Regions from separate parts of the Lentibacillus sp. Marseille-P4043 genome, predicted to be linked through region 2. Evidence: a T-box and tRNA genes for the amino acid it is inferred to sense, from the RefSeq annotation. Region 2 holds a T-box; the other holds one or more tRNA genes.
What was found. The T-box of region 2 lies ahead of ileS (isoleucine--tRNA ligase). A T-box ahead of a tRNA ligase gene usually reads a tRNA of that ligase, here a tRNA-Ile.
Positions count from the first base shown of each region.

Region 1 (15,000 bases), 750 kb from region 2:
TATCCAGACAAACAGAATAAATTATGGTACTGAGTTTGGTGAAGAGAGAAACTTCTCAAATGAAGATGACCCAAGAAATAAGGAATGAACAGAAAAAAAGCCATACAGCTTGTATGGCTTTTTTTATTTGTTAGGCTGTTTTCTAAAGGATTGGGACTGCGATTACTCGTCCCATGTTTAGTGCAAAGTAAAAGTCGAGAGTATTGCAAGGGGGTTAAGCCGTTGCGACTTTATACGGAGAAGTGAGTATGATACCATGATCAACTTAGCCAAGCCTTATTACAGCTGGCTTCTTGGCTAATCACTCATGCTCACAGAGGCTCCGTGTCAAGTTGCAACATTCTCGATTTGTGATTGCAATTTTCTAAGAACTCGCATTGCAAAATACATCCCACCGAAAACATTTGTTGTTTATGACACATAAGCTATATAATGCGCAGTAATGAAGCTCTCTTTGGTGACACTTTCTTCCCGTTCCAATGGTATATGAGTGCTTGGATTCGCTCCGTCAGAATACTTCGCTTTCCATGGGCACGGCCTCAGCCTCCTCGGAAGCAAAGAGCGCTTCCTGCGGGGTCTTCGGACTCGTGCTGTTCCCATAGGACAAGGGATGCTTCGGCAGCGTTACATCGCACGCAGAAAATCGAACTGTATTTTCAAGGAGTCTACGTATTCTGACTCCGCTAGTAGAAGTTCCCTAATTTTTGTGTAGATATAGCATGTATATCAAGTAATAGCACCTACTAGCGAAGGGAAAACACGTAGACTCCTGCGGGAACAATGGTTTTCGGTGGGGCGAGTTAGCGCAGCCCCAGCACGTGTCTGAAGACCTCGAAGCGGCGGTTTTCCGCTTCGGAGGCTGAAGCCGTGCCCGCGGAAAGCGTAGTGTTTTCCCGTAGCGGTTGTCAAAGCTCCGAACTTGATTTCTAGTTATTGCACATAATCCTTCATATACGAAGTTAAAAAGCAACAAAGTTTACGAAGACAGCCCGTTAAAAGAATTAACCATCCAAGCGACGGTTTCATATCGTAACTGAGGGGGGATAATCATGGGTTCTGCAAGTGCATTTTTTCAGGAAATGTTGGTTCTATACGGCATTGCATTGCTGGGATTTGTCGTGAGGAAAATAGGGGTTTTAAAGGAGAATGCCAACGATGTTCTAACCCAACTTATACTGTATATTACGTTACCTGCACTTATTTTATTTTCATTGGACATTTCTTTTTCTAGTGCCATGGTAAAAGAGTTTATATGGCTCGTCTCCATGTCTGTTTATGTGCTCATAGCTTCCATTTTTTTAGCTATATGGATGAAAAGAGGATCACAACTTCCAAAAAAACAAAAAAGTGTATATGAAGGATTGATTATTTTTGGTAACCAGGGATTTATTGGTTACGCGGTAAGTTTTATTCTTTTAGGGGAACAAGGAATTGTCTATTTAACCATGTTTAATTTGTGTTACCTGATTCTAATATGGACTTATGGAATTTACCTTTTTAGCAGGGATATGGATACAATTAATTGGAAAATTATTTTATTGAATCCAGGAATCCTTTCCACATTAACTGGCTTGGTCATTTTTCTGCTTCCGATAAGCTTGCCGGACATGATTTCAGAAGGACTTGAAAGCATTGGAAAAATGACCATCCCTCTGTCAATGATGCTGATAGGATGTTTAATAGCGGACGTAAAATATAAAGATCTCTTTTTATTGTTCAAAAATACGTACCTTTGGAAATTAGCAATAGTAAGGCTGATTCTAATTCCTCTATTATTTCTCCCATTTGTTGCTTTGCCTGTATCATTTCCAATCCTTGTAATTGCCGTTATAGTTTCTGGAATGCCTTCCGCTCCAACGATCTCACTTTATTCACAAAAATATGGAGCTGATACACTCTTTGCATCGTTAGGCGTACTATTAACTACATTGTTATGTATCTTTACCATTCCATTCCTTTATTTTGTTGTGAATTTATTGATGAATTGATGGAATCAGGTGTTGGTTCCAATTACGCTAAAGTGATTGAATAATAGGAACACGATCCTTTTTTCGCCCCAATTATTTTCATCCGGGTATACAGAAGACTTCCTTAGTTCCCTAATATGTGAAATAGCCCATCTCATGACAGTGTAATAATCCCGATAATTGTTTACAAACGAGCCCAGAGTTAAACTTCCATAAAAATACGTGTCTTGTCGCACGGTCAGTTGTGGGGATAGTTTTCCATTTGATAACGGAAAGAGGAATTCAGACAATCAATGTTGATAAAAATAATGGATTAAAACATGTCACTATCATGTCACTTTTGATGTCCTAAAATCGTTTATTCTAGTAGTATAGAAACTTTATCCTCTCTTGAAAGGCACTCACTACGGATCGTGTGGGTGTTTTATTATTTGGATAGCGTTTGCGGGAATATTGCATGTAGGTGGGGACTGTGATGATATTTAAATGTCAACAATGCAAAGAATATACAGGAACACTACACAGGAAACAGGATAAGTTAGTTTGTGATAGGTGCAGGGGACCGGTTAGATATGTTTCTAATAAAGAATACAAATAACTTGAAACTTTATCCATCCTTTATCGTATACTTATATTAAATACATATGATGGAGAGTGCAATGATGAAACGAATATTAGGTGTTGGGATTATGTTTTTGGTTGTGTTAGTGGTTACATTGGCTGGTTGTGGCGACACAAAAGTAGAACCGGATTACACAGCCGAGGAATTTGAAGCTGCTTTAAACGAGGGCGAGAACCTAGAAGGAAAGATTGTCTCTGTAAAGGTTAATAAATTTGTGCCAGACAGCGCTTTTGGTTACAACATACAAGCGGGTGAACATTTGAACTTCATATCAAGTGACAACCCAGATGTAAAAGCAGGTGATGAGATCATCGTTGAGGTGGAAAGTGTTAAAAGCGCATTAGGTTCTTACATGGTCTCATACAAGAAAAAATAGATTAAACACTCAAGGCATCCTAACGGGTGTCTTTTTTATTATATACGAAAGGTGAGATGACCCTTAGATAAACGTTATCAAGATACAATCGACGTAATACTTCTCAAAAGTTTGTGAAAGCCCACCCTCTGTTAACAGAACGCACAAAGCAAACGCTGCATTGTTGAACATTGAAAAATCATTCAGTTTTACAGTTGATCACGAAGAAGAACAAAAGCGCTCAGCTAACGATTTAAAATTCAATCTCCGTTCGTTCATTCTCATTATCAAAGGGAGTGAATCATGCTGCCGATAAAAACCTTGTTGATGTTGTCGTTAATATAACAGTTATTTGCGCAGTATCTTCTTTAATCTTAAGTTATTAATACTGTTTGCTTGTCGGAAACAGCGATATCAGCAGATAAGATTTCTTCATCCTTATGTTCAATAGAGACGTTTTGGCTTTTTCGTTAGGCTAGTTGATTTACCTTTTTTAATGGATCCGGTTGCATAATCTGTAACTCATCTACGGTTGATTTAGAAATTAAAAATGAACACGGGGATTTCCTTTTCCTGCTTTCTAATGTAAAATACGTCGATGTTAATTATAAATATCAAATATAAGGAAATAATTGGTAGCGTTATGGTATTGCATTATTTATCTACTTTGTGCTAAATTATATATCTACCGCAAACAACTGACTGAAGGAAATCTAGGGAATTTAAAAAATGGTTGACTTTAAGTTCAATAACGTGGTAAGATATTTCTTGTCGCTTAAAGAAGTGATTTTGATCGAAAATAAATCAGTAAAAAAGTTATTGACGCAGACGAAATAGTTTGCTATAATAAATAACTGTCGCTGAAAGACGGCGATGACTTGATCTTTGAAAACTGAACAAAACAATCATTATGTCAAGAACGAAATGCTAGTCAAGTTTAGAGCAAGAAAGCTCATCTATTTTTTGGAGAGTTTGATCTTGGCTCAGGACGAACGCTGGCGGCGTGCCTAATACATGCAAGTCGAGCGCGTGAAACTTGCTGAAGCTCTTCTGAGTGGATGCTTGTGGATCGAGCGGCGGACGGGTGAGTAACACGTGGGCAACCTGCCTGTAAGATCGGGATAACTTCGGGAAACCGAGGCTAATACCGGATGATACTTTTTCTCGCATGAGGAGAAGTTGAAAGATGGCTTCTGCTATCACTTACAGATGGGCCCGCGGCGCATTAGCTAGTTGGTAAGGTAATGGCTTACCAAGGCAACGATGCGTAGCCGACCTGAGAGGGTGATCGGCCACACTGGGACTGAGACACGGCCCAGACTCCTACGGGAGGCAGCAGTAGGGAATCTTCCGCAATGGACGAAAGTCTGACGGAGCAACGCCGCGTGAGTGATGAAGGTTTTCGGATCGTAAAACTCTGTTGTTAGGGAAGAACAAGTATCGTTCGAATAGGGCGGTACCTTGACGGTACCTAACCAGAAAGCCCCGGCTAACTACGTGCCAGCAGCCGCGGTAATACGTAGGGGGCAAGCGTTGTCCGGAATTATTGGGCGTAAAGCGCGCGCAGGCGGTCTTTTAAGTCTGATGTGAAATCTCGTGGCTTAACCACGAGCGGTCATTGGAAACTGGAGGGCTTGAGTGCAGAAGAGGAGAGTGGAATTCCACGTGTAGCGGTGAAATGCGTAGAGATGTGGAGGAACACCAGTGGCGAAGGCGACTCTCTGGTCTGTAACTGACGCTGAGGCGCGAAAGCGTGGGTAGCGAACAGGATTAGATACCCTGGTAGTCCACGCCGTAAACGATGAGTGCTAGGTGTTAGGGGGTTTCCGCCCCTTAGTGCTGAAGTTAACGCATTAAGCACTCCGCCTGGGGAGTACGGCCGCAAGGCTGAAACTCAAAAGAATTGACGGGGGCCCGCACAAGCGGTGGAGCATGTGGTTTAATTCGAAGCAACGCGAAGAACCTTACCAGGTCTTGACATCTTCTGCAAACTCTAGAGAGAGAGGGTTCCCTTCGGGGACAGAGTGACAGGTGGTGCATGGTTGTCGTCAGCTCGTGTCGTGAGATGTTGGGTTAAGTCCCGCAACGAGCGCAACCCTTGATCTTAGTTGCCAGCATTAAGTTGGGCACTCTAAGGTGACTGCCGGTGACAAACCGGAGGAAGGTGGGGATGACGTCAAATCATCATGCCCCTTATGACCTGGGCTACACACGTGTTACAATGGATGGAACAAAGGGCAGCGAAGCCGCAAGGTCAAGCAAATCCCATAAAACCATTCTCAGTTCGGATTGCAGGCTGCAACTCGCCTGCATGAAGCCGGAATCGCTAGTAATCGCGGATCAGCATGCCGCGGTGAATACGTTCCCGGGCCTTGTACACACCGCCCGTCACACCACGAGAGTTGGCAACACCCGAAGTCGGTGAGGTAACCTTTAGGAGCCAGCCGCCGAAGGTGGGGCCAATGATTGGGGTGAAGTCGTAACAAGGTAGCCGTATCGGAAGGTGCGGCTGGATCACCTCCTTTCTAAGGATTATTAGAAGGAACGCGGAGTGAGGTCATTTCAGATGATCTCCTCGGTAAGGGCGTACTTGGTTGTTTGGTTCAGTTTTGAGAGAGTGAATCTCTCGCTTTGTACCTTGAAAACTAAATAAGAGTAAGACATTCAACGACATCAAATTTAAGTTCTTAATCTTAATATAATAGTTAAGTGAATAAGGGCGCACGGTGGATGCCTTGGCACTAGGAGCCGATGAAGGACGGGACTAACACCGATATGCCTCGGGGAGTCGTAAGTAGACTTCGATCCGAGGATTTCCGAATGGGGGAACCCACTGTTCGTAATGGAGCAGTATTTGTATCTGAATACATAGGATACAAGAGGCAGACCCGGGGAACTGAAACATCTCAGTACCCGGAGGAAGAGAAAGCAAACGCGATTTCCCAAGTAGCGGCGAGCGAAACGGAATCAGCCCAAACCAGAAAGCTTGCTTTCTGGGGTTGTAGGACACTCCTTTGGAGTTACCAAGAAATTCTTTAGATGAATCGATCTGGAACGATCAGCCATAGCGGGTAAGAGCCCTGTAATCGAAAAGGAATTTCCTCCGGAGTGGATCCTGAGTACGGCGGAACACGAGGAATTCCGTCGGAATCTGGGAGGACCATCTCCCAAGGCTAAATACTCCCTAGTGACCGATAGTGAACCAGTACCGTGAGGGAAAGGTGAAAAGCACCCCGGAAGGGGAGTGAAAGAGAACCTGAAACCGTGCGCTTACAAGTAGTCGAAGCCCGTTAATGGGTGACGGCGTACCTTTTGTAGAATGGACCGGCGAGTTACGATCGTATGCAAGGTTAAGTGGAAGACACGGAGCCGAAGCGAAAGCGAGTCTGAACAGGGCGAATATAGTATGCGGTCGTAGACCCGAAACCGTGTGATCTACCCATGTCCAGGGTGAAGGTCAGGTAACACTGACAGGAGGCCCGAACCCACGTATGTTGAAAAATGCGGGGATGAGGTGTGGGTAGGGGTGAAATGCCAATCGAACACGGAGATAGCTGGTTCTCTCCGAAATAGCTTTAGGGCTAGCCTCAAGCAAAGAGTACTGGAGGTAGAGCACTGATTGAACTAGGGGCCCTCATCGGGTTACCGAATTCAGTCAAACTCCGAATGCCAGCTACTTAGACTTGGGAGTCAGACTATGGGTGATAAGGTTCATAGTCGAAAGGGAAACAGCCCAGACCGCCAGCTAAGGTCCCAAAGTATACGTTAAGTGGAAAAGGATGTGGAGTTGCCCAGACAACCAGGATGTTGGCTTAGAAGCAGCCATCATTTAAAGAGTGCGTAATAGCTCACTGGTCGAGTGACTCTGCGCCGAAAATATACCGGGGCTAAACGTATCACCGAAGCTGCGGATTGTTCTTTGAACAATGGTAGGAGAGCGTTCTAAGCGCTGTGAAGTCAGACCGTGAGGACTGGTGGAGCGCTTAGAAGTGAGAATGCCGGTATGAGTAGCGAAAAAAGAGTGAGAATCTCTTTCACCGAATGCCTAAGGTTTCCTGAGGAAGGCTCGTCCTCTCAGGGTTAGTCGGGACCTAAGCCGAGGCCGAAAGGCGTAGGCGATGGACAACAGGTAGATATTCCTGTACCACCTCATGACCGCTATTAGCGATGGGGGGACGCAGAAGGATATGGAAAGCGCACCGATGGATGTGTGCGCCCAAGCAGTTAGAAAGTTGGATAGGCAAATCCGTCCAACAATTTCAAGCTGTGATGGGGAGGGAACTAGAGTACCGAAGTTCCAGATTCCACACTGCCAAGAAAATCCTCTAGCAAGGTCACAGGTGCCCGTACCGCAAACCGACACAGGTAGGCGAGGAGAGAATCCTAAGGTGATCGGGAGAACTCTCGTTAAGGAACTCGGCAAAATGACCCCGTAACTTCGGGAGAAGGGGTGCTTCATTTACATGGAGCCGCAGTGAATAGGCCCAAGCGACTGTTTAGCAAAAACACAGGTCTCTGCGAAGCCGAAAGGCGAAGTATAGGGGCTGACACCTGCCCGGTGCTGGAAGGTTAAGGGGAAGCGTTAGCGCCATTGGCGCGAAGCGTAGAACCGAAGCCCCAGTAAACGGCGGCCGTAACTATAACGGTCCTAAGGTAGCGAAATTCCTTGTCGGGTAAGTTCCGACCCGCACGAAAGGTGCAACGACTTGGGCACTGTCTCAACGAGAGACCCGGTGAAATTATACTATGCGTGAAGATGCGCATTACCCGCGACAGGACGGAAAGACCCCGTGGAGCTTTACTGTAGCCTGATATTGAATGTTGGTACAGCTTGTACAGGATAGGTGGGAGCCTTGGAAACCGGAGCGCTAGCTTCGGTGGAGGCACCCGTGGGATACCACCCTGGCTGTACGGACATTCTAACCCAGGACCGTGATCCGGTTCGGAGACAGTGTCAGGCGGGCAGTTTGACTGGGGCGGTCGCCTCCTAAAAGGTAACGGAGGCGCCCAAAGGTTCCCTCAGAATGGTTGGAAATCATTCGCAGAGTGTAAAGGCAGAAGGGAGCTTGACTGCGAGACCTACAAGTCGAGCAGGGACGAAAGTCGGGCTTAGTGATCCGGTGGTTCCGCATGGAAGGGCCATCGCTCAACGGATAAAAGCTACCCCGGGGATAACAGGCTTATCTCCCCCAAGAGTTCACATCGACGGGGAGGTTTGGCACCTCGATGTCGGCTCATCGCATCCTGGGGCTGTAGTCGGTCCCAAGGGTTGGGCTGTTCGCCCATTAAAGCGGTACGCGAGCTGGGTTCAGAACGTCGTGAGACAGTTCGGTCCCTATCCGTCGTGGGCGTTGGAAGTCTGAGAGGAGCTGTCCTTAGTACGAGAGGACCGGGATGGACACACCGCTGGTGTACCAGTTGTTCCGCCAGGAGCATAGCTGGGTAGCTACGTGTGGCAAGGATAAGTGCTGAAAGCATCTAAGCATGAAGCCCCCCTCAAGATGAGACTTCCCATCACTTCGAGTGAGTAAGATCCCTCAGAGACGATGAGGTTGATAGGTCCGAGGTGGAAGCGTGGTGACACGTGGAGCTGACGGATACTAATAGATCGAGGACTTATCTATACAATTATGTTTATGTCTTAGGTAAATCTTATCTAGTTTTGAAGGTACATAGGTTACCTCATAAAGGCCTAGTAGCAATAGCGGAGAGGTCACACCTGTTTCCATGCCGAACACAGCAGTTAAGCTCTCCAACGCCGATGGTAGTTGGGGCATTGCCCCTGCAAGAGTAGGACGCCGCTAGGCAATCAATTTAATTTTAAATCGCTCCACAGTACCTTGATGGCCAAACATTTGGCTATTAGCGGTCATAGACACGGAGTCTATCTGTGGAGCTATTTATTTGTGAAAAATCAATTGGCCCGTTGGTCAAGTGGTTAAGACACCGCCCTTTCACGGCGGTAACACGGGTTCGAATCCCGTACGGGTCACCACTAAATGGAGGATTAGCTCAGCTGGGAGAGCACCTGCCTTACAAGCAGGGGGTCGCAGGTTCGAGCCCTGCATCCTCCACCATTAAATTAAAAATAAATATCCTTATATCGCGGGGCGGAGCAAGCCGTTAGCATCTTTGATTAAGCTGCTATGTGCAGGCTTGCGAGGAGTGCAACATCACCGAAACAGCTTGCAACACGACGAGCATTCACGGTGGAAGTTATTTAAAGAGCAGGGGAAATTTTAATATTTTAATTATATCGCGGGGTGGAGCAGTCTGGTAGCTCGTTGGGCTCATAACCCAGAGGTCGTAGGTTCAAATCCTGCCCCCGCAACCAAAATGGTCTGGTAGTTCAGCTGGTTAGAATGCCTGCCTGTCACGCAGGAGGTCGCGGGTTCGAGTCCCGTCCAGACCGCCATCAAATGCCGGTTTAGCTCAATTGGTAGAGCAACGAGCAATTCTTCTGCCGAATAAGCTGCGAGTAACCCCGATGCATTGACATCTGCGAATAAACTTGCAACATGACGAGCACACTTGATGAACATACATGTAAGATAAAAAAGCCTAAAATTAATATGCCGGCCTAGCTCAATTGGTAGAGCAACTGACTTGTAATCAGTAGGTTGGGGGTTCAAGTCCTCTGGCCGGCACTGACTTTTATCAATGAATTTATCAAAAGACCCATCATGCGGGTGTGGCGGAATTGGCAGACGCGCTAGACTTAGGATCTAGTATCTTCGGATGTGGGGGTTCGACTCCCTTCACCCGCACCATTCATAGAAGGGGACTATGGGGTCGCAGTACAAATTCTGTTTTCTCAAACATTACATGGGGCCTTAGCTCAGCTGGGAGAGCGCCTGCCTTGCACGCAGGAGGTCAGCGGTTCGATCCCGCTAGGCTCCACCATTTAATTACGTACGGAGGTATACCCAAGTCTGGCTGAAGGGATCGGTCTTGAAAACCGACAGGCGGGTCAAACCGCGCGGGGGTTCGAATCCCTCTACCTCCTCCATACATAATATCAGGAAATAAAATTTTCGAAACATATCCTAGAATATGCTTCGAAACCAACATGAAATACGAGAACAATACTACTTTTAAAAACTTACATGGCTCGGTAGCTCAGTCGGTAGAGCAACGGACTGAAAATCCGTGTGTCGGCGGTTCGATTCCGTCCCGAGCCACCATTCTTTAAAATAGTGGAGGGATAGCGAAGTTGGCCAAACGCGGCGGACTGTAAATCCGCTCCCATTGGGTTCGTAGGTTCGAGTCCTACTCCCTCCATCAGATTAATTAGATTACTCACATGACAAATTAATTGCGGGTGTAGTTTAGTGGTAAAACCTCAGCCACGAGCGTTACTTCTACCGAATAAGCTACGAGTTGCCTCGAAGCATATACATCCCTGAGTACGCTAGCAGATGTAGAGGCATGCCTTTCGCGAGAGTCATCATTTTTAAACGCAATTTATTATATGCGGGTGTAGTTTAGTGGTAAAACCTCAGCCTTCCAAGCTGATGTCGAGGGTTCAATTCCCTTCACCCGCTCCATTACCATATATGGGCCTGTAGCTCAGCTGGTTAGAGCGCACGCCTGATAAGCGTGAGGTCGGTGGTTCGAGTCCACTCAGGCCCATTACTGCGAGATGTTTTATCAGATTTTTAGTTTGTTAAATATAATATAAAAGCCTTCGTTTAGCAAAGGCTCTGAAAAAAAGATTACAATATAGTATATTGTAATCTTTTTTTGTTCCTTTTATAATATAAACTTAAAAGCAGCAGCTTCTTAAAAAATCTAGTTCATTTGTGTAGATTTCTTGTTCATTGTTTTATACCCCGTTTAACTTTACCGCTATCAAGCACCAGTAATATCGATGTATCAGGGAAGAAACTTTTTGGTTCTTATTCGTTATCTATTTTCGGATACACATGAAACTTCCTCAACTCTCTAACCACCCGCGAAATTGGCAATCCCATGACAGTGTAGTAATCGCCAATAATTTGTTTTACAAACATAGACCCAAGACTTTGAATTCCATATGCGCCTGCTTTATCGTACGGTTCATCCGTAGATATATACCAATCTATTTCATCTTTTGATAGCTGCCAAAATTCCACCTTTGTTTTTTCTACGAATATAATCTCATGATCAAAAGAGCGAATCATGACACCGGTAAAAACCTCATGTACGTTGCCGCTTAATGTAGTTATCATTTGTAAGGCGTCAACCTTGCTCTTCGGTTTCTCGAATATATTTTGCTCGAAGGAAACAACGGTGTCAGCAGAAAGGATAACTTCACCCTTGTGTTCAATAGGAACGTTTTGACCTTTTCGTAATGCCAACTGTTTCACTTTTTCTAAAGGATCACGGCTTTTGATTTGGGATTCATCTACGTTTGGTTTTTGAATAGTAAAGGGAATTTTAACCTGATTTAAAATTTCCTGCCTTCTTGGTGATGATGATGCTAAGATAAGGTTTTTAATCATTGTTAGTCCTCCTGCAGGGATGGTGCGAATTTTATGTCGGGGGGGATTAGAGCTTCAAGATCTGAACGTGGCATGCGGTAGACATAGACATTGTAAGAATTCTAGCCATTATACTTTTCCCATAAAAAATGGACCATTCTTAGTTTACCAGCCTGATAAAGTCTATTCTTGCCAGCGTTTCCTCTTCTAGAAAGGGAGTGACCCATTGCTGACGAAGATATTGGCGTATCTTCGGTCTTTATTAGTTATGCCTTTTGTATATGGCAATCGAAAAATGAGCCACATGACAACTCAATATTGAGCCACTATAAGTTTGTGAATTTTATTTACCGCAAAACTTAATTGGATTTATATGGAGAGGCGGGCATGATACCCTGATTATGGGTGCGAAATCTTTTCCACCGCACGCTTTCGCAATGTAATCATGCCCTTAGAGGCTCCAAGTCAATCGTACGCAGTTATAAAATATATTATCTAAGTTTGTGAATTCCTCTAATTTCAAGTGGCTCAAATTTAAATTGCAAAATACATCTTTTTCTTTTTTTATATTTATTGTAACACGAAGAAATGGTTTGCAGATAAAATATAGGTGGGTCGGTTTGGAAACCCAACAAATGATGGAACCACCTTTGATTAAACTTTTCCTTTTTGGCTAAAATTACAGGAATGATGTTTACAGAATACATTGACTACATCTATGTATGTAACGCTAGTATCGCTTAAATTATATCTTTATTCTAAGTGAAAAGGTTTTAATTAATAACTCAGAATTCGTCAAATATAAATTCAGAAAATATAGAATCTTAACAAGAGGTATGATACGATATATGCATAAGTTATCCATTTGGAGGTGTTTACATTGAATAATACTGATATAGCAAAGGGTGTCATTTCTGATGATAATATTGTGGGTTCATTCGGCTATCTTGTAGAAAAGATCTGTAATTTTCATGTGCTTTATATTAATAACACTAAAGAAACACACGATAGCAGAAATATTCTAAAAGTTTTTTCCAAAGATATAGTAAGGGGACAAAAGGCTAATATACCAATATTTAGGGATAGAACAGAAACCGATACATTTATTATTTGGGAGCAATCCTATCAAGAAAATAAGGATCTGTTTCTTAAACTAAGATTTGTGGCAAGGGATAACCTTATTATTCGGATAGCAACTATAATTGTAGCTGATTTCTTAGAGGAATATAAGAATATAATTGGGATTTCTATGTATCGTCATCCTAAGTTAAAAGATAAGACCTTATTAGATAAGGCGATAAAAAAAATAGAATTGCTGTTAAGGAATGAAACGTTTCTGGCTGATGATACAGTATGGGAAAATTTTTGTGGCTGGTTTAAATCATACCTAACCGATTGGGTGCTTGATGATATGGTGAAAAAGACGGGCTATACAAAACTAGTAAAATTAGATCCGACCAAGCTAAATGAGTTATTTTATAACTACCTTACAAAACACTTAAAAGCTAATGGTCAATTTATGGTTAACTTTAGAAAGGTTGTTGAATATCGTGTCCAGAATTGGATTAAAAAAATTATATCCAATCTTGACGTAGAAAATCTCACAATAAGCGAGATCAACAATTTTTTGGACCTTAATAATAGTTCTCTACCGATTAACAATGCCAAGTCGGTAAAAAACGATATAACATTTACACTAATTGACAAGGGGAATTTACTTGTGATGAGTAACGTAGCCTATCAGTCGGTAAGAGAGACAATTTCCAACAAACGTTTTGATAGATCAAGTCATAGCCCATTTCCCACAGCACAAATAAGCAAAAATACCATTGAAGGAATAGTACAAATTAAACCATACAGTCTCGACAAACACGATTTAACGGTTGATGAGACAGGAATTAGTGAATCCTGGCGACAGGCAAAGGAAATGTCAGAATTAGACGCAGACGTATTGGATGCGCTTTGCAGTTTTTATCTAGCAAATTCAACACACCACCAAGATATTGTAGAAATATATCTTGATGATTTATTATCCATTCGTGGCTTAAAACCAAAGCTTAGTGGGAGTGGCCGCCGAGGGGGATATGAAAATGAGCAACGTAGCCAAATTTTGAAAGCGTTATCAAGGATACAGAATTTGTGGATTGACTTGGAAAAGGCTGTTGTATATGAAAAAGGGAAACCAATGCAAAAAACGCTTAAAGGACGCACGTTTGTTTTTTTTAATCAAGATTACAAAGAATATGATATAAGTAAACAACCACTGGAAAAATTATTCAGATTTACTGTAGATGAAGTCTTTGCTAAATATCTAAATGGTTCGGGGAGACAAGTTGCAATGCTTCCAGTACAAGCATTGCAATACAACCCATATCAAGAAGTGTGGAAAAAAAAGCTTATCAGATACTTAAGTTGGAGATGGAGGACACAGGCTAGGAAGGGAGATTATCTACAGCCACATAAAATAAGCAGTTTGCTAGATGCAATTGGTAAGAAAATGAATATACGTACACCGTCCCGTACAAGAGATAGATTAGAACATGCGCTTGACAGCTTAACGGAAGCTGGCCTAATTGCTTCGTGGCAGTATGAGAAATGGGATGAATCTATCGTTTCGTCTAATGGTTGGGCTCGCATATGGGCCAATTCAACTATTCTTATTGATCCTCCTAAGGTAATCAAGGAAAAATACAGTGCCATTACAAGAGCCAAAAGTGTTAGAAGTACCACTACAGGATACATTGGAAATCATAGTGGGGAAGAAAAAAAGGACAAATTAGGGAAGCAAATGAAAGCTATACGAAAAAGATTTGGACTCACTTTACTGCAAGTAGCTGATGATTTGGAAGTATCTGTTTCATATTTAAGTAATATTGAGAGAGACATTAAAACACCGTCAAATAAAATTAATAACCGGATAATAAATTGGCTGCAGCGTTATGAAGACTCTCTATAAAATATAAAAAACCTCGTGTCATTTCACAGATTGCATGAGTTTTTTTATTAGGAAAGTCTGAAAATTTTAAGGAGTACAGTATAAGAAAACTTCGGCATTCGCTATATAGGACAAGGCGCATGCCGGGTTTTTTTATTTGGAGATTATCCACATCATAAGTCGAGGTTGTCGTGTACCATAGTCGTGTTTATTCCGTTCATAAATTAATTTTGATGTTTTTAATTGCCTTATATACAGGAGTTTATGGGACTTTTTATAAAAATTTACAACCTAATAATCAAATTACTTAAAGTAAATTATTTTTTTAGAAAATTCAAATGTATATTGTAAAATTATTCCCAAGTTATAAATAATAAAAGAATAAAAAGATGAGGTGATTAAAATGGCTGATGAACAAGCATCTTATTTGACCATTGAACCATTGTTAAAGCCAAAAACTGTAGCAGTCCTAGGAGCATCTGCAAAAAAAAGTAAACTAGGCTATTTACAGGTGAAAGCTTTATTGGATGGCGGATTCCAAGGGGATATTTATCCCATCAATCCTAAATCGGAGATGATTACAGGGTTACGTTGCTTTCCGTCCTTAAGTGAAACACCTAAGAATGTAGATTTGGCGATCTTTTGTGTAAGCGCTGACA
Region 1 covers NZ_LT984884.1:3,861,459-3,876,458, reverse strand. The annotation lists gene C8270_RS19260 (DUF378 domain-containing protein) at 1-88, shown strand, start outside; gene C8270_RS19255 (AEC family transporter) at 1,050-1,988, shown strand; gene C8270_RS19250 (hypothetical protein) at 2,630-2,965, shown strand; rRNA gene C8270_RS19245 (16S ribosomal RNA) at 3,905-5,469, shown strand; rRNA gene C8270_RS19240 (23S ribosomal RNA) at 5,648-8,568, shown strand; rRNA gene rrf (5S ribosomal RNA) at 8,636-8,751, shown strand; tRNA gene C8270_RS19230 (tRNA-Glu) at 8,865-8,939, shown strand; tRNA gene C8270_RS19225 (tRNA-Val) at 8,946-9,021, shown strand; tRNA gene C8270_RS19220 (tRNA-Met) at 9,202-9,278, shown strand; tRNA gene C8270_RS19215 (tRNA-Asp) at 9,283-9,359, shown strand; tRNA gene C8270_RS19210 (tRNA-Thr) at 9,519-9,591, shown strand; tRNA gene C8270_RS19205 (tRNA-Leu) at 9,630-9,714, shown strand; tRNA gene C8270_RS19200 (tRNA-Ala) at 9,772-9,847, shown strand; tRNA gene C8270_RS19195 (tRNA-Ser) at 9,861-9,953, shown strand; tRNA gene C8270_RS19190 (tRNA-Phe) at 10,053-10,128, shown strand; tRNA gene C8270_RS19185 (tRNA-Tyr) at 10,143-10,225, shown strand; tRNA gene C8270_RS19180 (tRNA-Gly) at 10,418-10,491, shown strand; tRNA gene C8270_RS19175 (tRNA-Ile) at 10,503-10,576, shown strand; gene C8270_RS19170 (Maf family protein) at 10,843-11,427, opposite strand; gene C8270_RS19165 (helix-turn-helix domain-containing protein) at 12,287-14,362, shown strand; gene C8270_RS20785 (acetate--CoA ligase family protein) at 14,745-15,000, shown strand, end outside.
Region 1: it encodes a tRNA-Ile, which carries the amino acid that the T-box ahead of ileS (isoleucine--tRNA ligase) is inferred to sense. The anticodon was not compared.

Region 2 (15,000 bases):
TCAGTTGCAGGCTTGTCATGGTGTAGTAGCGGTTCAAAGTGAAAATAGGGAAATCGGTGATGAGGATATAACACGAGTGATTGATGGTGCCCAAGTTGTTTCCATTCCACCAGAAAGAGAAATTATTGATGTGATACCAAAGCAATTTATTGTTGATGGATTAGATGAAATAACGGATCCGCGAGGGATGATCGGGGTTCGATTGGAAATGGAAGGCACGATAATTACTTGTTCCAAAACGGTTCTGCACAATATTTTAAAATGTGTGGAACGTGCAGGGTTACAAGTAGCCGATATTTGTTTGCAACCACTTGCAGCTGGTTCCATTGCTTTATCCAAAGATGAGAAAAATCTTGGTGTTGCATTAATTGATATTGGTGGAGGTTGTACAACCGTATCCGTCTTCGAAAGTGATCATTTAGTATCCACAAGTGTCGTTCCCCTTGGCGGAGATAACATTACGAAAGACTTATCAATTGGACTTCGGACATCAACAGAGGAAGCGGAAGATATTAAACTAAATTATGGCCATGCTTTCTATGATGATGCACAAGAAGATGAAACATTTAACGTATCCACTATAGGTAGTAATACATCACAAACATATAATCAATTACAAATTGCCGATATGATTGAAGCAAGACTGGAAGAAATTTATGCGTATGCCGAACGAGAAATTAGACGAATGGGATACCATGAATTACCAGGTGGATACGTGCTTACAGGTGGTACAATGAAAATGCCTGGTGTATTAGAACTTGCACAGGATTTGTACCAATCAAATGTTAGAATGTCTTTACCAGATTACATAGGCGTTCGGGAACCACAGTTTACTGCTGGAGTAGGAATCTTGCAATTTGCTTATCGTAATGCGAAAATACAAGGAAAAGAATTATTTCCATCTGTACTTGTTAATGCTTATGAAGAAAATCCGAAACGAACAAAAAAACAACCAAAAGCTGAAGAAACTACAGGGAAAAAGAAGAAAGAATCTGGAATCGCTAATTTGTTTAAATACTTTTTTGATTAAGCGTTCCTATTATTCTAAAATTCTCGTAATTTTGCATATCTAGGAGGAACAATATATGTTAGAGTTTGATACGAACATGGATCAACTGGCCACAATAAAAGTTATTGGAGTTGGCGGCGGTGGAAACAATGCTGTTAACCGAATGATTGAACACGGTGTTGAAGGCGTAGAGTTTATCGCTGTTAATACTGATTCACAGGCGTTAAATCTATCAAAAGCAGAAGTGAAACTTCAAATTGGTGGGAAACTGACTCGTGGTTTAGGTGCAGGTGCAAATCCCGAAGTTGGAAAAAAGGCTGCGGAAGAAAGTAAAGAGCAGATTGAAGAAGTATTACAGGGTGCCGACATGATATTTGTTACTGCTGGAATGGGTGGCGGAACTGGAACGGGTGCTGCCCCAATTATTGCACAAATTGCCAAAGATTTAGGTGCATTAACAGTTGGTGTTGTAACACGTCCATTCACATTTGAAGGCAGAAGGCGATCCACCCAGGCTATTTCTGGTATTGATACATTGAAAAATAGTGTTGACACTTTGATCGTTATTCCGAATGATCGATTACTAGAAATAGTTGATAAAAACACACCTATGCTAGAAGCATTCCGAGAAGCTGACAATGTACTTCGTCAAGGTGTACAAGGTATTTCCGATTTAATCGCTAAGCCTGGTTTAATCAATGTTGACTTTGCCGATGTTAAAACTATTATGTTTGATAAAGGGTCTGCATTAATGGGAATTGGTATTGCAACTGGTGAAAACCGTGCGACAGAAGCCGCTAAAAAGGCAATCTCATCACCATTATTGGAAACGTCAATTGATGGAGCACACGGAATTTTAATGAACATAACCGGTGGAGCCAATTTAAGCTTGTATGAAGTTCAAGAAGCAGCAGATTTGGTAACATCGGCCGCTGATAATGAAGTGAATGTTATTTTCGGTTCAGTTATAAATGAGAACTTGAAAGATGAAATTATCGTTACTGTTATTGCTACAGGATTTGACGAAAACCAAAAAGTGGAACAACAACCAAAAAGCCGACCAGTTATTAATCATAAACAACATGCTGCAACTCGAGTAAACGAGGATATCCCACAAAGAGAGCCGCAAAGAGAGTCGGTTAACCAGCAACGACCTAAGCCAGAAGAAGATACATTGGATATCCCAACGTTTTTACGGAACCGTAATCGAAATAGGTAAACAGAGCAGGCAAAAAGAGCAAACGATGTAGATCCTCATCTACTCGTTTGCTTTTTTTATTAGATATTATTCAGGATGTTACTGCCCTCGTTAATTTCTTCACGCCCCCCCAAAAAAATACTATTTTAAATAAGTTTTATACAACCGACAAACTCTCCAATAACTTGTTAAAATTAGCCCTATTATGCTTACAAGAACTGACAGACTTTGCTGATCAAGTTCGCTATACTTCATATACAGTATTCATTTTCAGTAAATGAATCTATTTCAAAGACTCTTTTCGTAATCTTTGTTGCTTTATTAATTCGTAGGTGATAGAAATGCGACGTAACTAAGAAAGTGCTGTCCCACCGTTCCGGAAATACACTGGTATTGCATTTACTACCATTAACTATAGTAGTACGTGTTCTATAAAGTCGCATCCTACTACTTTACTAGTCCGGGTGAGTGGAGGGTGGTGACTTCTCGAAAAAGAAAGGCACTTTTTCTTCGTGCGATGTATCGCTGACGTAGCCTTCCTTGTCCTGCGGGAACAATGGTTTTCGGTGGGGCGAGTTAGCGCAGCCCCAGCACGTGTCTGAAGACTTCGAAGCGGCGGTTTTCCGCTTCGGAGGCTGAAGCCGTGCCCGCGGAAAGCGTAGTGTTTTCCCGTAGCGGTTGTCAAAGCTCGGAACTTGATTTCTAGTTATTGCACATAATCCTTCTATTGATTAAATAGCAACAGTCTTTTAAAAAACGCTATTTTAAATCCACCTTGATACTTTTTGATGCGGGAAAGGAAGAGTAGAGTGACTATTTATCTTGATGCTGTCTGGCTGTTGAATTTCCTGTTAGATATGATGCTCTTAATGCTTACCCAAATGTTAGCCAAAGATAGCACAAGAAAAATCAGGATATTTTTTGGCGCGTTTGTTGCATCCATGATTGTGCCAATTTCATTAATTTATCCGGAATCTATCATAACGACTACAGCCGGCAAAATTGTTTACTCTGTCGTAATTATTTTATGTTCATTCGGGTATTCCTCGTTCTATCGATTGTTGAAAATGCTTTTTTTATTTTACTTTACGACATTCTCTATTGGAGGTGGTTTGATAGCGGTACACTTTTTGTTTCAAAATCCAATTGGGTTTTCGTCCAATGGAATACTCACCTTTAATAAAGGATTTGGTGACCCTGTAAGTTGGCTGTTTATTATGATAGGGTTCCCGGTAATTTGGTGGTTTACGAAAGCTCGTATGGACAAGCACGCCATAGAGAAAATCCGTTATGACCAATTGTATCCTGTTACAATTCAGGTTAATAATCGAAGCAATTCAACTACCGGATATATTGATAGTGGGAATCAATTGGTAGACCCATTAACCAAAAAACCTGTCATCATTTGTGATGAACAATTTTTAATGCATTGGTTTTCAAAGGACGAATGGCTGCTGCTAAAAGACGCACAAGAAGAGTTGGATTTTGACAAAATTCCGGAGCGGTGGAAAAAGAAAATTCAATTAGTCCCATTTCAGGGAGTCGATGGTAAACGTCTATTCATGTTGGCAATGAAGCCAGATCAATTGATTGTATACTACGATGAGAAAAAAATTATGACAAATAAAATTCTAATTGGCATTCAATTTGCCGAATTAACGCATGATCAACGATACCATTGTTTATTACACCCACAAATTATAAAATTAGCTGCTGTTCATTCAGCATAGTTTAAGCAAAAGGATAGTGTTTAGCTTTTTTTGGTTTATGATTTATCCGCTCTTAAAGGTAGTAAACACCCAATGAATGAAGTTTTTTATGAGCATATAAAAAGGAGAGATAAATTTTGCGGAAATGGAAATTACGGATTCGATTATGGTGGTACAAAACGTTAATGAAATTAGGATTTAAATCAGATGAAATCTATTATATTGGTGGAAGTGAAGCGCTGCCGCCACCATTATCCAAGTCTGAGGAACAAGAACTATTGGAACTCTTACCAAAAGGTGATAAAGCGGCTCGTTCTATATTAATTGAACGAAACTTGCGATTAGTTGTTTATATTGCTAGAAAATTTGAAAATACAGGAATTAACATTGAAGATTTGATCAGTATTGGAACAATTGGACTAATTAAAGCGGTTAATACATTTAATCCGGAAAAGAAGATCAAACTAGCTACGTATGCATCTCGCTGTATTGAAAATGAAATACTTATGTATCTAAGAAGAAATAACAAATTGAAATCGGAAATCTCGTTTGATGAACCATTAAACATTGATTGGGATGGGAATGAATTGCTATTATCTGATGTACTCGGAACAGATGATGATATCATTACAAGGAACTTAGAAACAAATGTCGATAAGCATCTGTTAAAAAATGCGCTATCACAATTAAATGCTCGAGAAAAACAAATAATGGAACTTCGCTTTGGATTAATTGGTGAAGAAGAAAAAACACAGAAGGACGTAGCGGATATGCTTGGCATTTCACAATCCTATATTTCGCGTCTAGAGAAGAAAATAATTAGGCGTTTAAAAAAAGAATTTAATAAGATGGTTTAGCCCTATTTCTAGCAGGAATCAGCCAATTTTTTACTTTTTTTAGCACTGTTTGCATTGCATAAAAAACCCTCTAGGGGGAGATACTGTCCATGAACAGCATCTCCAACTGGGAGGGTAGAACAGATGATAAGACATAAAGTAGAGATATGCGGTGTTGATACATCAAAATTACCGGTTTTAAAGAATGAGGAAATGAAGAAATTATTTATTCAAATGCAAGAAGGAAACCTATCTGCACGAGAAGAGCTCGTGAACGGAAATTTACGACTTGTCTTAAGTGTTATCCAACGATTTAATAATCGCGGAGAATATGTTGATGATTTATTTCAGGTGGGTTGTATTGGGCTAATGAAATCCATCGACAATTTTGACCTAGGACATAATGTTAAATTTTCCACTTATGCAGTACCAATGATCATTGGTGAAATCAGACGGTATTTGCGCGACAACAATCCAATTCGCGTTTCACGATCATTGCGAGACATTGCCTATAAAGCATTGCAAGTTCGGGAAAAATTGATTAATAAAACATCAAAAGAGCCGACACCGATGGAAATCGCTGAGGAGATGGGGGTTCCACACTCTGATATTGTTTTCGCCATGGATGCTATTCAAGATCCTGTATCGTTATTTGAACCTATTTATAATGATGGAGGAGACCCAATCTTTGTTATGGATCAATTAAGCGATGATAAGGATAAAGATGAAACATGGGTTGATAAACTTAGCCTGAAAGAGGGAATGTATGAATTAAATGCAAGAGAAAAAATGATCTTAAATAAACGATTCTTTCAAGGAAAAACACAAATGGAGGTTGCCGATGAAATTGGTATTTCTCAAGCACAAGTATCCCGCTTAGAGAAGGCGGCAATCCACCAAATGAATAAACAGATGTTTGAATAACTCAACAATAAGCCGTATCACAATAAAGTGATGCGGCTTGTTTTTTTAAAAACTTAGACCTTCCTGCATATAAGTACGTGTTCAAAAAGTTGCCAAATTAGAAGCAAGGTCGACTAAATACGTCACGTCCTGTGCGTCGAAGGTCGAGACGGCGTAGCATAGGTACATGAGGAGCGGAAAAATAAGCCAACGAAGAGATTTGCCGCTTATTATTTGGCGGCTTTTTGAACAATCTCTATAATAAAATGTTACATGAAACTATCCCTTCTTCGCATATAGTTTAGTAAGGTGGGTGAAGCATATGATGAAGTTATCTGAATTACAAATAAAAGAAATTATTGTGATCGATGATGGAACAAGATTGGGGCATTTTTCAGATCTGGAAATTGATGCAGAAACAGGCAGGATTATTTCACTGATTTTAAATGTAAAGGATAAGCAGGGTGGTTTTTTTAGTAAAACAGATGAGATGATTATCCATTGGGATCAAATTGAAACAATTGGCTCTGATGTTATCCTAGTGAAAAATGTGCAAACACCGTCATTATACCCAGATCGACATTTCATAGAATGAAAATTATGATAGAATGGTACAAGCAAGTGGTTTTTAAGGAGGGAAACAAACATGACAGAATCATTTATTCATACTACCAATTCATTATTACATATAGAAAAGTGGCAAAATTTAAATACGAGACTACGAGCAGGTTTCACAACGAGGCAAGGTGGACTTAGCCAAGATCCATATAAATCATTTAATCTGGGATTACATGTTGATGACGATAAAAATATTGTTATAAAGAACCGGCAGCGATTAGCACAAAAACTGGAAATCCCACTTGACAATTGGGTGGCGGGTGAACAAATCCATTCAACAGAGGTAGTAGAAATAAATCAACACGATTTGGGAAAGGGTGCAATATCATATCAAGATTCATTGCAAAAAATTGATGGCATGATTACAAATGAAGCCGGGATGTTATGTACTGCTTTTTTTGCTGATTGTGTTCCGTTATTTTTTTTTGATCCTGTAACAAATTATATTGGTATAGCCCATGCTGGTTGGAAAGGTTCTGTTCAGCGAATTGCGGGAAAAATGGTAGACAAACTACAAGCCACTGGTGTTGATATTGCCAATCTACTCGTTGCGATTGGTCCATGCATTTCACAACAGGTTTATGAAGTTGATGAGCATGTAACCCGCCATATACCAGAAAAAATCTGCGAAAAAGTAACGATTAACCAAGAAAATGGACACTATTTATTAGATTTAAAGCAATTAAATGTAGAAATCCTTTTACAATGTGGTGTTATTCGTCATAATATAGATGTAACCAATTATTGTACGTTTCGCGATGAATCGTTATTTTTTTCACATAGAAGAGATAATGGGGAAACTGGTAGAATGTTAGGTTATATTGGCTATTCTACGTGATGACGCTAGGAGGAGTATGAGAAACAATGACTGTATCAGCAAATCTGCAAGAAATTCGCTCGAACATTAGACAAGCATGTGCAAACAGCAATCGTAATCCGGAAGAAATTACCATAATCGGTGTCACGAAATATGTTACAATAGAACGAACAGAAGAGACAATCAATGCAGGAATTAATGATCTTGGCGAAAATCGTCTAGAAGGCTTTTTGGAAAAGCATGAACACTTTCAAGATCAGGCGAAGTGGCATTTTATTGGTACCCTTCAGTCAAGGAAAGTTAAAGACATTATCGATAAAGTAGATGTTATCCATTCACTAGATCGTTTGTCACTTGCAAAGGAAATAAATAAGCGGACAACAGTGCCAATTGATTGTTTTGTCCAAGTAAACGTTAGTGGTGAAAAGTCCAAGCATGGGTTGTCACCCGACACTGTTATCACTTTTTTAAATGACGTTCAAACGTATGAAAATATTCGTGTGGTCGGTTTAATGACCATGGCGCCACATGTTAATGATGAGAAATTACTGCGGGATACGTTTAGACAATTAGCAACGTTGAGAAGTGCTATCCAACAAGAAAATCTCCCACAAGCACCTTGCCACTATTTATCAATGGGAATGAGTAATGATTATCAAATAGCGATTGAAGAAGGAGCCACACACATTAGAATCGGTTCTAAATTGGTGGGGACAAACTAATTGAGGTGGTAATGATGAGTATTAAAAATAAAATCAAGACATTTTTCACAATGGATGATGAATATGAATATATAGAGGAAGAGCAGGAGGAGATCGAGTTGCCTGAGACTACACCAACGCAGCATCGAAAAAACAATGTTGTGAATCTAAAAAGTATGCAGCAGCCATCGTCCAAAGTTGTGCTTTGTGAACCAAGATCATACAATGAAGTACAGGAAATTGCTGACAATATCGTTAACAAGCGTGCTGTTGTTATTAATTTACAAAGAATCGACCATATGCAAGCCAAACGAATTGTCGATTTTCTTAGCGGGACAGTGTATGCTATAGATGGCGATATTCAAAAGCTCGGTGCGGAAACATTCTTATGTACACCAGATAATGTTGATGTGTCAGGAACCATTTCTGAGATATTTGCAGGAGAAGATGAATTTGAAAAAGGATGGTAGGATGATATGATCCAGTTATTTAATATTTTAGATACGGCAATCGTTATATACAGTTATGCATTGATTGTTTACATTTTTATGTCATGGTTTCCCGGTGCGCGTGAATCAGCGTTTGGTACGTTTTTGGCAAAAATCACCGAACCATATTTAGAACAATTTCGCAAAATCATTCCACCTCTAGGTATGATTGATTTATCACCAATCGTGGCAATTTTTGTTTTGTATTTAGCAAGGATGGGATTATTTGAGCTATTTAAAATAATCTTCTTCTAAAAGGATGTTCAAAAAGTCATCAAATGATAAACGGCGAATATCTTCGTTGGTGTAAAGGAACTTCTACTAAACCCGCCCACGTCCTGTGGGCAACGCAGAAGTCAGCACGTCCTGTACAAGTCGGTCCTCATGTAGCATTTGACTACACTCCGGTTCTCAAGACTACGCCGCCTTGATCTTCTTGTTTCTAATTTGTCGATTTTTGAACATGTACTTAAGGTGGGGAATATGGATATTTATCAGCATTTTCGTAAAGATGAACAACCATTTATTGATCAAATTTTAACGTGGAAAGAGCAGGTTGAAAAAACGTTTCAGCCAAAATTGACCGATTTCCTTGATCCGCGAGAACAACAAATTGTGGAAATGGTAGTTGGTACGAACCATGATGATGTAAGACTACATAAACACGGCGGGGGATTACATACGGAGAGGAAGCGGATGATCATCGCTCCTTGTTATGATGTTATAGAAGAGGAAGATTTCAAGCTTACCTTAATGCAAGCATCGTATCAGAAGAAATTTATTACGTTATCTCACCCTGATGTTATGGGTGCGTTTCTTTCGTTAGGAATAAAACGAAAAAAACTGGGCGATATCTATGTCGCAAATGGTGTGTTACAAATCATGATGGCGAGTGATATTGCTCCATATGTTTTAACAAATTTGACAGCAATCAAGAAGGCAACCATTAAATTAACGGAGAAGCCGTTGTCTGCCTTATTAGAAGATGATGTACAATGGCGGGAAACTGATAATACTGTTTCATCGCTTCGATTGGATGCCGTAGTCAAAGAAATATATACCATATCCAGGAAAGATGCTACCCAATATATTTCTAAAGGTCTTGTTAAAGTAAATTATAAACTAGTCGAAGAACAAGCATTTGGTGTACAAGCTGGGGATCTAATCTCTGTTCGTGGTAAAGGAAGAAGTAAAATAGTTGCAATTAATGGTCGTACCAAAAAGGACAAATGGAAAATAACAACGGCGATCCTAAAATAATTTAAAAAGCGTGCAGGAATTTTTCAAGTTATGTCGAATTATAACGAACAAAGGACAATTATTTTTAAAAAGTATATAAAAGTTTCGATGGGTCGAGTAATCGCAAATTGTTGCGCTTTTCTTATCGATACGATATTTCGTAAGGAGGTGGCCTTTGTGCCATTATCACCATTAGATATTCATAATAAAGAATTTACCAGAAGCTGGCGCGGATATGATGAAGATGAAGTTAACGAATTTTTAGATCAAGTGATTAAAGACTATGAAATGACAATCCGTGAGAAAAAAGACTTACAAGAAAAAGTGGAACAGTTGAACGAAAAACTGGGACACTTCACGAATATTGAGACAACGTTGAATAAATCAATTTTAGTTGCACAAGAGACTGCGGAGGAAGTAAAAGGAAACGCGACAAAGGAATCAAAATTAATTATCAAAGAGGCAGAAAAAAATGCCGATCGAATCATCAACGAGGCATTAGACAAATCGCGACGTATATCCATGGACGTTGAAGAATTGAAAAAGCAGGCAAAGGTATTCCGAACTCGGCTGAAAATGCTGATAGAAGCACAATTAGACATGATTGGTACCGATGATTGGGACGAGCTGTTAGATACAGAAATGGCCGATGATCTGGAATTAGCAGAAAATAAGTCATAAACCTTGACGTCTGTCGGATTTATGCATATAATTTTCTCACATGGATTAATTAAAGGAAAAAACGATGACAGAGACAGTATAAAAGTATGGTATCTGTTTAGCGAACTAGGAATTTGGTGGAAGCCTGGTCAGAATACTTTTAGAAGATCACTCTGGAGTATCCATTCGAACGATTATCTAGTAGGTATGGACGGTTCATTCACGTTACGAATCTTGAGTGAATTTAAATGTGTATTTAAGTTTATTAGGGTGGTACCGCGAGTCTTCTCGTCCCTTTTTGGGGGATGTTGAGGGCTTTTTTTATTCCACCTCTATGGGAAGTACCCTAACAATATTGAAATATCAAGTTATAGAAAAAATTTTAGGAGGAAATCAATGATGGACTACAAAGAAACCTTACTCATGCCAAAGACAAAATTTCCGATGCGTGGGAATTTGCCAAATAAAGAACCTGTAAGACGAAAAGAGTGGGAAGAAGCCGATTTGTATCAAAAAGGCCAGCAAAGAACGGAAGGAAGACCATTATTTATCCTTCATGACGGCCCTCCATATGCAAATGGTGATTTACACATCGGTCATGCGTTAAATAAAATTTTAAAAGACTTTATCACCCGTTATAAATCAATGGCAGGTTATCATGCACCATATGTACCAGGCTGGGATACACATGGATTACCAATTGAAACTGCATTGACGAAAAAGAAAAAGGTTGATCGTAAAAAGTTAACTATTGCTGAATTCAGACAAAAATGCGCAGAATACGCTATGAAACAAGTGGATAACCAACGCGAACAATTTATAGAACTTGGTGTACGTGGTGATTGGGATAATCCATATTTGACGCTTACGAAAGATTATGAGGCTGCACAAATCCGAGTGTTTGGCGAAATGGCTAAAAAAGGATACATCTACAAAGGGTTAAAACCTGTTTATTGGTCCCCTTCTTCTGAGTCAGCATTGGCTGAAGCAGAAATTGAGTATCATGATAAACGCTCGCCATCTATCTATGTTGCATTTGACGTAACAGATGGGAAAGGATTGCTAGACGGCGGAGAAAAATTTGTAATCTGGACGACAACACCATGGACAATTCCAGCTAATTTGGGAATCAACTTGCATCCTGAGTTTGATTATGTTGTTGTACAGGTGAACGATGAAAAATTTGTCGTTGCTGAAGAATTGTTATCAGCCGTAGCCGAAGAATTAGACTGGGAAAATCCGGAAGTCGTAAAAACATTCAAAGGGAAAGAAGCAGATCGAATTGTAACAAAGCATCCGTTTTATGATCGTGATTCCCTAATTATGTTAGGTGAACATGTAACAACAGATGCTGGTACCGGTTGTGTCCATACAGCACCAGGACACGGGGAAGATGACTTTTATGTATCTAGAGAATATGGAATTGAGGCATTATGTCCTGTCGATGAAAAAGGTGTATTCACAGATGAAGCTCCAGGATATGAAGGCATGTTTTATGACACAGCAAACAAAGCTATTACAGAAAAGTTGGAAGAGGTTGGAGCTTTACTAAAATTAAAATTTATTACCCACTCCTATCCACATGATTGGCGGACGAAAAAACCAACAATTTTCCGGGCAACATCACAGTGGTTTGCATCGATTAAAGATTTTCGTCAAGATATTCTAGACGAAATCAAACGAATTAATTGGTATCCAAATTGGGGTGAAACACGCCTTTATAATATGGTTCGTGATCGTGAAGATTGGTGTATTTCAAGACAACGTACTTGGGGAGTCCCAATTCCAGTATTTTACGGCGAAGATAACCAACCAATCATTACCGATGAAACCATTGAACATGTATCTACATTATTTGCTGAGCATGGATCAAATATCTGGTTTGAGTGGGATGCTAAAGAACTGCTACCTGAAGGGTTTACTTCCGAACATAGCCCTAATGGCAAATTCTCTAAAGAAGTAGATATTATGGATGTATGGTTCGATTCTGGATCATCACATGAGGCTGTGCTAGTTGGACGTGACGATCACAGACGTCCGGCAGATGTGTATTTAGAAGGAAGTGACCAATATCGTGGCTGGTTCAACTCATCTTTGTCAACTGCTGTTGCGGTAACTGGCAAGGCTCCATATGAAAATATTATTAGCCATGGATTTACACTTGATGGTGACGGAAGGAAAATGAGTAAGTCATTAGGAAATGTTATTCAGCCATCCAAAGTGTTAAAACAGCTCGGTGCTGATATTTTACGATTATGGGTATCATCGGTTGATTATCAGGCAGATGTGCGAATCTCGGATGATATTTTGAAACAGGTATCTGAGACATATCGTAAAATCCGTAACACATTCCGATTTATGCTTGCCAATATTGCTGATTTTGATCCGGCTAAAAATCGTGTTCAAGATGCAGATTTAGAAGAAGTCGATCGCTATATGCTGCATCGATTACAAAATGTAATCACAAGCGTCAAAGAAAGCTACGATAATTATGAGTTTTCACCGATTTATCATCAAATTCATAATTTCTGTGCGGTGGATTTAAGCTCATTCTATCTAGATTTTGCCAAAGACATTTTATATATTGAAGCAGCAGATAACCACCGTCGTCGAAGTATCCAAACCGTGTATTATGATATTTTAACGAGTCTTGTACAGTTGTTAACGCCAATTATTCCACATACGGCAGAGGAAGTGTGGGAATACATTCCAGGTACGGAAGCAGAATATGTACAATTAACTGACATTCCTGAACCAAAGACTGTTTTTGAAAATAAGGACGCACTGGAAAAATGGGATCACTTCATGAAGGTTCGTGATGATGTATTAAAGGCATTGGAAGAAGCACGAAATGAAAAAGTAATCGGGAAATCGCTCGAGGCAAAAATAACGATTGTTGCTAAGGATGCACAAACAAAGGCAGTGCTGGAACAAATTCCGTATTTGCATCAGCTACTGATCGTGTCGGAAGCTGATGTTGCTGAAAACGTGGAAGGTGCGAGTGAATATCGCTACGTCCATGTCAAAGTAGAAAAACATCCTGGCGAAAAGTGTGAACGCTGCTGGGTTGCTTCAGAAACAGTTGGCGATGACCCAGATCATCCAGAATTGTGTACCCGTTGTGCGGATATTGTGAAGGAACATTACACAACTGCATAAAATATTTATTGGCTGAAAGTCCCCCTCATACAAGGCAGAGGGGGACTTTTTATGATACTATGTTAAAAGAGAAGTTTGTTAAGGAATCGGAGGACAGCACATGTATTGGTATTATCTAATAGCGTTGATTATTATTGGCATTGATCAGTTAACAAAATGGATTGTTGTAAAAAACATGGATTTGTACGAACAAATTACGATTATAAAAGACTTTTTCTATTTTACATCGCATCGTAATAAAGGTGCAGCATGGGGAATATTACAGGATCAAATGATCTTTTTTTATGTCATCACAGCTGTCGTTATCATTGGTGTAGTTTTCTACATGCAAAAGTATGGACGCGAAAGTAAGCTGTTGGCATTTTCACTTAGCCTGATTTTAGGTGGAGCAATTGGGAACTTTATTGACCGGGTTTTCCGTCAAGAAGTTGTCGATTTTCTTGATTTTATTATTTTTAACTACGATTTCCCTATCTTCAATGTTGCGGATTCAGCTTTATGTGTAGGTGTTATCCTAGTCTTGATTGCGACATTTATAGATGAGAAAAAGAAAGGAAATGCAGCAAAATGACGAAGCAGCAATATGAAGTAAAAGCAGATCAAAGTAAAATCCGAATTGATAAACTGTTGGCTGAAATGAATCCGGACAACTCACGTTCACAGGTGCAAATGTGGATAAATCAGGATATGGTAACTGTCAATGATAAGAATGTGAAGGCTAATTTTAAGTGTCAACCAGGGGATATTGTAAAGTGGGCCATCCCAGAAGCACAGCCGTTATCGATTAACCCAGAAGATATTCCGCTTGATATTGTCTATGAAGATCATGATGTTATCGTTGTGAACAAACCTAGAGGAATGGTTGTTCATCCATCTGCGGGCCATTCCAGTGGGACACTGGTAAATGCACTAATTTATCATTGTCGTGATTTGTCAGGGATTAATGGCGTGGAGCGTCCAGGTATAGTACATCGTATTGATAAAGATACAAGTGGGTTATTAGTTGTTGCAAAAAATGATTTAGCACATGCTTCATTGGCTGAACAGCTTCAGGATAAAGATGTGGAACGTAAATATGAGGCAATTGTGCACGGCGTGATAGAACATGAAAATGGCTTGATTGACGCCCCAATTGGCAGAGATCCTAAGGACAGGCAAAAAATGGGGATCGTGGAGGAGGGAAAACCTGCTGTTACACATTTCAAAGTGTTGAAGCGGTATGAACGTTTCACCCATGTTGAATGTCAATTGGAAACAGGCAGGACACACCAAATTCGTGTCCACATGAAATATATCGGCTATCCACTTGTTGGCGATCCTAAATATGGTCCAAGGAAAACATTAAACATTGATGGACAGGCCTTGCATGCAAAAGTATTAGGGTTTACCCATCCACGGACAAATGAATGGCTGCACTTTCAAGTAGACGCACCAAAGGTATTTCAGGATATGTTAACACAAATTGAAAAAATGTATTGACAGATGGAAACGAATTTGAAATAATATACACAATGAAATAATGATCCTTTAACAAGTAGTCCCGTGAGGCTAAAAAGGAAACGGAATACAAAGCGTAATAGAGTTACGTATATCCAAATCCCTTTTTCCTCATGGAGAAAAGGGATTTTTTAATAGGAGTGACAAGGTGAAAAAGAAGACTGAA
Region 2 covers NZ_LT984884.1:3,112,130-3,127,129, reverse strand. The annotation lists gene ftsA (cell division protein FtsA) at 1-1,030, shown strand, start outside; gene ftsZ (cell division protein FtsZ) at 1,086-2,228, shown strand; gene spoIIGA (sigma-E processing peptidase SpoIIGA) at 3,017-3,937, shown strand; gene sigE (RNA polymerase sporulation sigma factor SigE) at 4,054-4,773, shown strand; gene sigG (RNA polymerase sporulation sigma factor SigG) at 4,897-5,676, shown strand; gene C8270_RS15485 (YlmC/YmxH family sporulation protein) at 5,978-6,250, shown strand; gene pgeF (peptidoglycan editing factor PgeF) at 6,302-7,111, shown strand; gene C8270_RS15475 (YggS family pyridoxal phosphate-dependent enzyme) at 7,138-7,812, shown strand; gene C8270_RS15470 (cell division protein SepF) at 7,827-8,261, shown strand; gene C8270_RS15465 (YggT family protein) at 8,268-8,534, shown strand; gene C8270_RS15460 (YlmH family RNA-binding protein) at 8,763-9,539, shown strand; gene C8270_RS15455 (DivIVA domain-containing protein) at 9,696-10,199, shown strand; T-box leader at 10,255-10,477, shown strand; gene ileS (isoleucine--tRNA ligase) at 10,578-13,337, shown strand; gene lspA (signal peptidase II) at 13,438-13,908, shown strand; gene C8270_RS15440 (RluA family pseudouridine synthase) at 13,905-14,816, shown strand; gene pyrR (bifunctional pyr operon transcriptional regulator/uracil phosphoribosyltransferase PyrR) at 14,983-15,000, shown strand, end outside.